One region of the Streptomyces sp. NPDC056948 genome, then DNA from elsewhere that is predicted to be linked to it. Evidence: riboswitches for the same ligand, from Rfam matches in the RefSeq annotation. Region 1 holds a riboswitch; each other region holds the start of a gene.

Region 1 (2,188 bases):
CGGCCGTGCCGCGCGGCCGGGCCGCCTCGGAGGAGTCCTCGCTCACCGCGAAGCGGAAGCCCTGCACGTCGCCGTCCGAGGGACGGGCCATGGACGGGCCCTGGGTGGCGTAGACCCAGCGGTCGCCGTCGCGGTCCCAGAACGACCAGTACCGGTAGCCGGCGGCCTGGGCCTGGCCCGCGCCCGCGCACAGCAGGAGCGAGGCCAGGAGGAGGAGAACGGCCCGGCGGATCACGACTGCTGCCTCTTCTTGCGGCCGGTGAAGAGGAAACCGATGCCGATACCGGCGACGAGGCAGACCCCGACGTACCACCAGACGCCGAAGAAGTCCGACGTCGAGTCCGAGTCGTTCTTCTTGTCGGTCGCCGAGGGCTGTTCGGGGGCCTGCGGGGCCGGGCCCGTCGCGTTGAGCTGCTTCACCAGGTCCGTGCCGCCGAAGTCGCGCGGGTTCGCGCCCGTCGCGTGCGCGGCGAAGATGAGCTGGGCGTAGGCGGCGGGGCCGCCCTGCTCGGCCCAGGTGGCGGAGTTCTTCTCCAGCCAGCGCACGGACTTCTCGGCCTGCTCGGTGTCACCCCGCGCGGCGAGTGCCACGACAGCGTCGGCGGTGTTGCCGTGGTCGGGCTGGGGGTCCGAGCCGGCGAGGGCGGAGGTGAGGTGGTCGTCGTCCTTGGTGAGGATCTGGGTGAGGTAGGAGGCTCCGTTGGCGGCGGCCTGGTCCGGCGTACCGGGATCCGCACAGGTGACGTCGGACTTCTTACCCGCCTCCACCACCATGTCCTTGCCCAGGGCGCCGAGCACACCCGCCGCCGTGGCGTCCGCGTTGGCGGCCAGCTTGCCCTTCTTGTCGGGCTGGAACGCGAAGGCGCCGTCGCCGTCCCCGCCGCAGGGGAGGGCGAGCTTCAGCAGGGCGTCGTAGGGCGACTTCCCGCCCTTCTCGACCTGGTCGGGCTTCTCGCCCGCGGCGGTCAGCGCGCCGATGACGACGGACGTGGAGTTGGTGTCGCTGGCGCCGCCGGGCGCGTAGCCCCAGCCGCCGTCCTTGTTCTGGACGGACTTCAGCCAGCCGACGGCCTTGTCGGCGGCGGCGTCCTGTCCGCCGAGCGCGGCGAGGGCCTGGACGGCGGCGGCCGTGGCGTTGGTGTCGAGCATGGTCTTGGCGTCGCACGCGGCGGTGGGGTCCGGGCGGTACGCGGCGAACCCACCCTCCTCGCACTGCTGCCGGACCAGCCACTCGACGGACTCGGCGGCCGGCTTCTCACCCACCGTGTCCTGGGCCAGCAGGGCGAGCGACTGGCGCCAGACGCCGTCGAACTTGGGGTCCTTGTCCCCGTACAGGGCGGAGGGGAACGCCTGGGACGGAGTCGGCGACGGTGCGGCGGCGGCCGGCGTGGCGGCGCCGATCACGGTGGCGGCGGCCAGGACCGCGGCGCTGCGGCGGACGTTCATGATCGGCGGGTGCCTCTCCCTGTGAGGGAGCCGGGCAGCACGGGACACCCCGGCGGCTCGGCTCCGTATACCTCGACGGTGCCGTGTACCGGCAGGCGCCGGGCACGTGAGCCGGTCACGAACCGTACGGGGCGATCCGGCTCACCGCCTGCCTCGGCGGGCGGTTCACGGTTGCGGGTCAGCGCCGGAATTGCACCGGCTTCTCCCAGTACGGTGTGATGACGACCTGCTCACTGTACCCGCACGTCCAAAACGGGCTGAGGCCGCTCTACGGCCGGGTAGCTTCGCCCCATGCCGACAACGCCATCGGGAAGACTCCTCGGCTCGGGCCGCCGCGCCGATGTGTACGAGATCGACGAGGGGTGGGTGCTGCGGCGGGAGCGGGAGGGCGGGGGTGATGCGGCGGCCGAGGGGGCGGTGATGGAGCATGTGCGTGCCCACGGCTATCCGGTTCCCCGGGTCCGTCCGACCGGCTCGCGTACCGACCTGGTGATGGAGCGGCTCTCCGGCCCGACCATGCTCCAGGCGTGCCTTGCGGGCGCGCTGGATGTGACGGAGGCCGGCTCGATCCTGGCCCGGCTGCTGCGCGACCTCCACACTCTTCCCGCTCTGCGCTCGCCCGACCCGGCGGTCCGCGTCCTCCATCTGGACCTCCACCCGGAGAACGTGATGCTCACGCCCGAGGGGCCTCGCGTCATCGACTGGTCCGACACGGAGGAGGGCGATCCGGGCCTGGACTGGG
Region 2 (2,188 bases), on a different contig from region 1:
GCCAGCCCGCCGGTCCCGCCTCCGACATGTACTCCCTGGGGTGTCTGCTCTACCAACTCCTCAGCGGCCGACCGCCGTTCCAGGCCGACACCGCCGTCGCGCTCCTCCACCAGCACCTCGACTCCGCGCCCGTACCGCCTCGCGAGCTCGGTGTCGCCGGACTCCCGCCGGCCTTCGAGAACTACCTGCTCGGCCTGCTCGCCAAGCAGCCCGAGGACCGGCCCACCGCCCAGCAGACCGCCGAGTGGTTCGCCGGCGGCGCCTGGCGAGGACTGCCCGAGCCGCTGCCGGAGGCCGCGCCCCCGGTGACGTCCGCCACGCCGAGGCCGTATCCGGCCGCCGAGACCCGCAACCCGGCCACGTACGCGCTGCCCGGCGCCCCGGGGCTGCGCACCGGCCGCGCGGCCCAGGCCGGCCGTTCGCGTCGCGCCGCGCCCCGGGGCGGCACCGACAACCGGCGCAGGGCGGCCGCGACGGTCGCCGCGGCGGCGCTCTTCGCCGCGGCGATGCTCGCCGGCATGCTGTGGTTCTCGCCCGACGACACCGCGACGGAGGGCACGGAACCCGACGCGTCCCCCTCCGCGAGCAGCCCCGCCGCCACACCGTCCGCCGACTCGGCCTCACCCCTCTCCTCGGCTCCGGCGGCGGACACGGATCCGGGCGCCGGCACTCCGGCCGCCGGCACTCCGGCCGCCGGCACAGTGGCCGATATCACCCCGTCCACCACCGCGCCCCCTCCCGCGACCCCCGTCGAAGCGACGCCGAGCCCGACGGCTCCGGCGCAGGAGACGGCCGACCCACCGCGAAAGGCGGACAAACCCCAGCAGGACAAGCCCCGTCAGACCTGGGAGAACGGGGACGACGATGACGACGGGGGCGACGACTGAGCGGCCCTGCGCCGGTGTGCGAGCGGACGCCCCCTCGCGCGCCCCCTTGGGTGGCTTGTCATCGTCCTTATCTCGGCACTACTGTCACCACGCCTTGGTGAACGGGAAATCCGGTGTGATGCCGGTGCGGCCCTCGCCACTGTGAATCGGGAAGTCCGGCTCCGGCCCTCACGGGCAGCCACTGGGTCCTTGTGACCCGGGAAGGCGGAGTACGGGCGGTGGTACCCGTCAGCCAGGAGACCGGCCAAGGCGCGTCAACCATCCACGAGGTGCTGGAGAGGGTCTGCTGAGCCATGCACATAGCCGAGGGTTTTCTGCCGCCCGCACACGCGGTCGCCTGGAGCGTCGCGTCGGCGCCGTTCGTCGTCCACGGGGTCCGGTCGCTCACCCGTGAGGTGCGCGAGCACCCCGAGAGCACCCTGCTCCTCGGTGCCTCCGGTGCCTTCACGTTCGTCCTGTCCGCCCTGAAACTGCCGTCGGTCACCGGCAGTTGCTCCCACCCCACCGGAACGGGCCTGGGGGCCATCCTGTTCCGGCCACCCATCATGGCGGTGCTGGGCACCATCACCCTGCTCTTCCAGGCGCTGCTGCTCGCACACGGCGGTCTGACCACGCTCGGCGCCAATGTCTTCTCCATGGCGATCGTCGGGCCCTGGGCCGGATACGCCGTCTACAAACTGCTGCGGCGGTACGACGTGCCGCTGATGGTCGCGGTCTTCTTCGGGGCGTTCTTCGCCGACCTGTCCACGTACTGCGTCACCAGCGTGCAACTGGCGCTCGCCTTCCCCGACCCGGGCAGCGGGTTCGTGGGCGCGCTCGGCAAGTTCGGCACCATTTTCGCCGTCACCCAGATCCCGCTCGCGGTGAGCGAGGGGCTGCTGACGGTGCTCGTGATGCGGCTGCTGGTGCAGTCCAGCAAGGGAGAACTGACCCGGCTGGGTGTGCTCCTCGCCAAGAAGCAGTCCGTGACCGAGACCGAGGCAGTGGCCCGATGAAGAAGAACACGAAGATCAACCTCCTGTTGCTGCTCGCCGTGATCGCGCTCGCCGTACTGCCGCTCGCGCTCGGCCTCGGCGACCACAAGGAGGAGCCGTTCACGGGCGCCGACGGTGAGGCGGAGACGGCGATCACCGAGATCGAGCCGGACTACAAGCCCTGGTTCTCGCCGCTGTACGAGCCGCCGTCGGGTGAGATCGAGTCGGCCCTGTTCTCCCTGCAGGCGGCGCTCGGCGCCGGTGTCCTCGCCTACTACTTCGGTCTGCGCCGGGGCCGGCGGCAGGGTGAGCAGCAGGCGCGGGAGC
Region 3 (2,188 bases), on a different contig from region 1:
ACTGCATCACCGCCCCGCACACGGCGAGTCCCGCCCCGCACACGGCCGCGAGCAGGGTGCGCGGCAGCCGTAGCTGCCAGACGATCCCGTCCCGGATCGGTGTCAGGTCGGAGCTGCCGATCCCCAGGTGGGACGCGACGACGGACCACACGTCCCCGACCCGGATGTCGGCCGGTCCGATGGTGATCGCCAGGGCCACGGAGACCACCAGCAGCATGGCGCCCGCGACACCGAGCGCCGGCCCGCGGACGGTCACTTCACGAGCCCGAACTCACGCAGTCCGGCCGCGACCTTCTCCACGCCCGCGACCGTGCGGATGGTCGGGTTCATGGCCTGCCCGCTGAGCAGCACGTACCGCTTGTGCTTGACGGCGTCCATGTTCTTGGTGACCGGATCGGACTCCAGGAAGGCTATCTTCCGCTTCGCCGACTCGGCGGTCTCCGAGTCGCGGGTCAGGTCGCCGATGACGAGGACGTCCGGGTTGCGGTCGGCGACCGTCTCCCAGTTGACCTGCGGCCACTCCTCGTGGGTGTCGTCGAAGACGTTCTTCGCGCCGAGGGCTCGGGTCATGATGCCGGGCGCTCCGCAGCAGCCGGCCATGTAGGGCGACTCGGAGTTGGCGAACCAGTACAGCAGGGAGACGTCCGAGGCGTCGATGCCCCGCGTGGCCTTCTTCATCCGCTGCTGGAGGGAGGCCACGAGCTCGTCGCCGCGGTCCTTCACTCCGAACACGGTCGCGAGGTCCCGCACCTCGCCGTAGACGGCGTCGATGCCCAGCGCCTTGTCGCGCTTGCCGTCGCCGCCGCCCGAGTTGTCCTTGCCGGCGCAGTCGGACGGGGAGACGTAGGTGGGCACGCCGAGCTTCTCGAACTGGTCGCGGGTGGCGACGCCGCCCTTGCCGAGGGTGGAGACGAAGGACGCGGCGACGAAATCGGGCTCGGAGTCCAGGACCCGCTCGAAGGAGGGGTTGTTCTCGGCGATGCGCGGCACCTTCGCGTTGGCCTTCTCCAGCCCCTTCATCACGGGGTCGGTCCAGGTCGCCGTGCCGGCCATCCGGTCGGCGAGACCGAGGGAGAGCAGGATCTCGGTGGTGCCCTGGTTGAGGGAGACGGCGTGCCGGGGCGCCTTGTCGACCCGGACCTTCCGGCCGCAGTTGTCGAGGGTGGCGGCCGCGTCGGCCGTGGGGGCCTTCGAGCCCCCGCAGCCGGTCATGAGCAGGGAGCCGGCCGCGAGCAGGACGGCGGCACGGGCGGGTCGGGCGAGGGGCAAGGAAACCAGTCCTCAGACGTCGAGGGCCCGATCGCGGAGCCCGGTCGTACGGTGCTCCCCCGCCGCCGGCCGGCCGCGGGGGCCGCCAGCAGGTCTTCGGACTCGGGTTCATCCGGTGCGGGGCGCCTTCCCGTACGGCATACGAGCCGTTCAGTGGCCGCGGCCCCGCCCGTCCCCCTCACCGCTGCGCGTCAGTTCCGGATTCGCACCGGATTCCCTGACCCACGTACATGGGTTCGACTGGCCTCGGCAAGCTATCACGGAGGGCATCGGGGAATCACCGCGCGCCCTGCGTCGTTGCCCGGACAGCAGCTCTTCCACGACTCCCGAGGAGGCCGCCGGTGTACGGCGACGACGCAACGGTCCGCAGGATCCTCACCGAGCTCGGCGACACCTGGGCCGTGGTGGGCCTGTCGTCGAACCGGCAGCGCGCGGCGTACGGCGTCGCCGCGGTGCTCCAGCGGTACGGCAAGCGCGTCGTGCCCGTGCACCCCAAGGCGGAGACCGTGCACGGCGAGCAGGGGTACGCCAGTCTGGCGGACATCCCCTTCGACGTGGACGTCGTGGACGTGTTCGTGAACAGCGACCTCGCCGGAGCGGTCGCGGACGAGGCGGTCGCGAAGGGCGCCGGGGCGGTGTGGTTCCAGCTCGGCGTCATCGACGCGGCGGCGTACGACCGCACCCGGACCGCGGGCCTGGAGATGGTGATGGACCGCTGTCCGGCGATCGAGATCCCCCGGCTCGGGGCTTCATAATTGGGCGCATGACCCACGCCTCCTCCCCTTCGAACTCCGATGCCCCGCAACACTTCCCGGTCGTCGTGGTGGGTGCCGGTCCCGCCGGGCTGACCATCGGCAACATCCTGCGGGCCGCCTCCGTGGACTGCCTGGTGCTGGAGACCGAGACCCGGGAGTTCATC
Region 4 (2,188 bases), on a different contig from region 1:
GGTGCGGGCGCGGGTGGCGGAGGCGCTGGCCGCCCTGGACATCACCGGCCTGGCCGACCGGCCCACCCATCTGCTCTCCTACGGGCAGCGCAAGCGGACCGCCATCGCGGGCGCGGTCGCCATGCGGCCCCGTGTCCTCGTCCTCGACGAGCCGACGGCCGGACTCGACCCCGACGGCCAGGAACGGCTCCTCACCACATTGGACGGGCTGCGTGCGAGCGGCACCACGGTGGTGATGGCCACCCACGACGTCGATCTCGCCCTGCGCTGGGCCGACGACGCGGCGCTCCTCACCCCGGACGGTGTGCACGTCGCTCCCGCGCCCACGGCACTGGCCCGAACCGATCTCCTCCGGCAGGCGGGACTGCGGTTGCCGTGGGGTGCGGCCGCCGCCGAACTGCTGCGTGCCCAGGGGCTGTTGACGGAGTCGGCGCCCGGCCCGCGCACCCCGGACGAACTGGCCGCCCTCACGGCGGAGCGTCTGGGGAGCGGCGGCTGAGGGTCGCTTCCGCGGCCTCCCCGTGTATAGGCTGGCGGTGCAGCTGGTTCGCCCCGTCAGCCAGGCGGGACGCGTCGCAAGAGGGAACCCGGTGGGAATCCGGGACTGCCCCGCAGCGGTGAGCGGGAACGACCGCCGTCATACGCACTGGGCCCACGAACAGGGCCTGGGAAGCGACGGCCAGTAGGTGTTCTCACATGGTGAGGACGTGCCCGCGAGTCCGAAGACCTGCCATCTGCCCGCGCGCGGACGACTCGTGCGCGGACTCCCGGTGACCTCGAGGGCGGGTCGGCGTACATACCAGGCGGACGACCGTGCTGTTGCTGCTGCGCGAGGTCGCTTCCGTCCGGTCCGTCGCCCTTCGCGCTCTCGTCCCGTCGCCGGGATCTCAGGGATTCGTCTCGCGAAGGAGATCTCCGTGACCACCAAGCCCGCAGCCGCGGCAGCACGGGCCACCGTGTACGGCTACCCCCGCCAGGGACAGAACCGGGAACTGAAGAAGGCGATCGAGGGCTATTGGAAGGGCCGCGTCACCGCCGACGCCCTCCGGGCCACCGCCGCCGGCCTGCGCGCCTCGAACTGGCGGCAGCTCGCCGACGCCGGCATCGACGAGGTCCCGACGGGCGACTTCTCGTTCTACGACCACGTCCTGGACACCACCGTCATGGTCGGCGCGACCCCCGGCCGCCACCGGGACGCCCTCGAGGTGGACGCCCTGGACGGCTACTTCGCCATGGCGCGTGGCACACAGGACGTGGCGCCGCTGGAGATGACCAAGTGGTTCGACACGAACTACCACTACCTGGTGCCCGAGCTGGGTCCGGACACGGTGTTCACCGCCGACTCGTCCCAGCAGGTCGCCGAGCTGCGCGAAGCGCTGGCGCTCGGCCACACCGCGCGTCCCGTCCTCGTCGGCCCCGTCACCTATCTGCTCCTCGCCAAGCCCGCCCCGGGTGTGCCCGCCGACTTCGAGCCGCTCACGCTCCTGGACCGGCTGCTGCCCGTGTACGCCGAGGTCCTAGCCGACCTGCGCGCGGCGGGCGCCGAGTGGGTCCAGGTGGACGAACCGGCCCTGGTCCAGGACCGGACCCCGGCCGAACTGAACGCCGCCGAGCGTGCCTATCGCGACCTCGGGGCCCTCACCGACCGCTCGAAGCTGCTGGTCGCCTCGTACTTCGACCGGCTCGGGAACGCCCTGCCGGTGCTGGCGAAGGCACCGGTCGAGGGACTCGCGGTGGACTTCACGGAGTCGGCGGCGGCCAACCTGGACGAGCTGGCCGCGGTGGGCGGTCTGCCGGGCAAGCGACTGGTCGCCGGTGTCGTAGACGGCCGCAACATCTGGATCAACGACCTGCCGGCCTCGCTCTCCCGGCTCGGCACGCTCCTCGGCCTGGCCGACCGGGTCGACGTCTCGGCCTCCTGCTCCCTTCTGCACGTGCCGCTGGACACGGGGGCGGAGCGGGACATCGAGCCGCAGGTCCTGCGCTGGCTCGCCTTCGCTCAGCAGAAGACCGCCGAGATCGTCACCCTCGCGCGCGGTCTCGCGCAGGGCACGGACACGATCGGCGCGCAACTCGCCGCGAACCGGGCGGACCTGTCCTCCCGGGCGAACTCCCCGATCACCCGCGACCCGGCCGTCCGCGCCCGCACGGCGGCGGTGTCCGAGGCGGACGCCCGCCGCTCGCTGCC

Evidence for each region. Region 1 has a riboswitch for cobalamin ahead of ACFTZL_RS26735 (prenyltransferase/squalene oxidase repeat-containing protein). Riboswitches for the same ligand answer to the same signal wherever they lie in the genome.
Region 2: another riboswitch for cobalamin. It lies ahead of ACFTZL_RS04185 (energy-coupling factor ABC transporter permease); the one in region 1 lies ahead of ACFTZL_RS26735 (prenyltransferase/squalene oxidase repeat-containing protein).
Region 3: another riboswitch for cobalamin. It lies ahead of ACFTZL_RS22650 (ABC transporter substrate-binding protein); the one in region 1 lies ahead of ACFTZL_RS26735 (prenyltransferase/squalene oxidase repeat-containing protein).
Region 4: another riboswitch for cobalamin. It lies ahead of metE (5-methyltetrahydropteroyltriglutamate--homocysteine S-methyltransferase); the one in region 1 lies ahead of ACFTZL_RS26735 (prenyltransferase/squalene oxidase repeat-containing protein).

What each region holds. Positions count from the first base shown of each region.
Region 1 covers NZ_JBHUQX010000227.1:8,714-10,901, reverse strand. The annotation lists gene ACFTZL_RS26740 (SCO2322 family protein) at 1-235, opposite strand, end outside; gene ACFTZL_RS26735 (prenyltransferase/squalene oxidase repeat-containing protein) at 232-1,446, opposite strand; cobalamin riboswitch at 1,558-1,704, opposite strand; gene ACFTZL_RS26730 (phosphotransferase) at 1,738-2,188, shown strand, end outside.
Region 2 covers NZ_JBHUQX010000018.1:21,114-23,301, reverse strand. The annotation lists gene ACFTZL_RS04190 (protein kinase) at 1-887, shown strand, start outside; cobalamin riboswitch at 944-1,151, shown strand; gene ACFTZL_RS04185 (energy-coupling factor ABC transporter permease) at 1,181-1,882, shown strand; gene ACFTZL_RS04180 (energy-coupling factor ABC transporter substrate-binding protein) at 1,879-2,188, shown strand, end outside.
Region 3 covers NZ_JBHUQX010000174.1:3,706-5,893, forward strand. The annotation lists gene ACFTZL_RS22645 (FecCD family ABC transporter permease) at 1-217, opposite strand, end outside; gene ACFTZL_RS22650 (ABC transporter substrate-binding protein) at 253-1,212, opposite strand; cobalamin riboswitch at 1,339-1,529, opposite strand; gene ACFTZL_RS22655 (CoA-binding protein) at 1,611-2,024, shown strand; gene ACFTZL_RS22660 (4-hydroxybenzoate 3-monooxygenase) at 2,033-2,188, shown strand, end outside.
Region 4 covers NZ_JBHUQX010000018.1:17,787-19,974, reverse strand. The annotation lists gene ACFTZL_RS04170 (energy-coupling factor ABC transporter ATP-binding protein) at 1-499, shown strand, start outside; cobalamin riboswitch at 527-750, shown strand; gene metE (5-methyltetrahydropteroyltriglutamate--homocysteine S-methyltransferase) at 918-2,188, shown strand, end outside.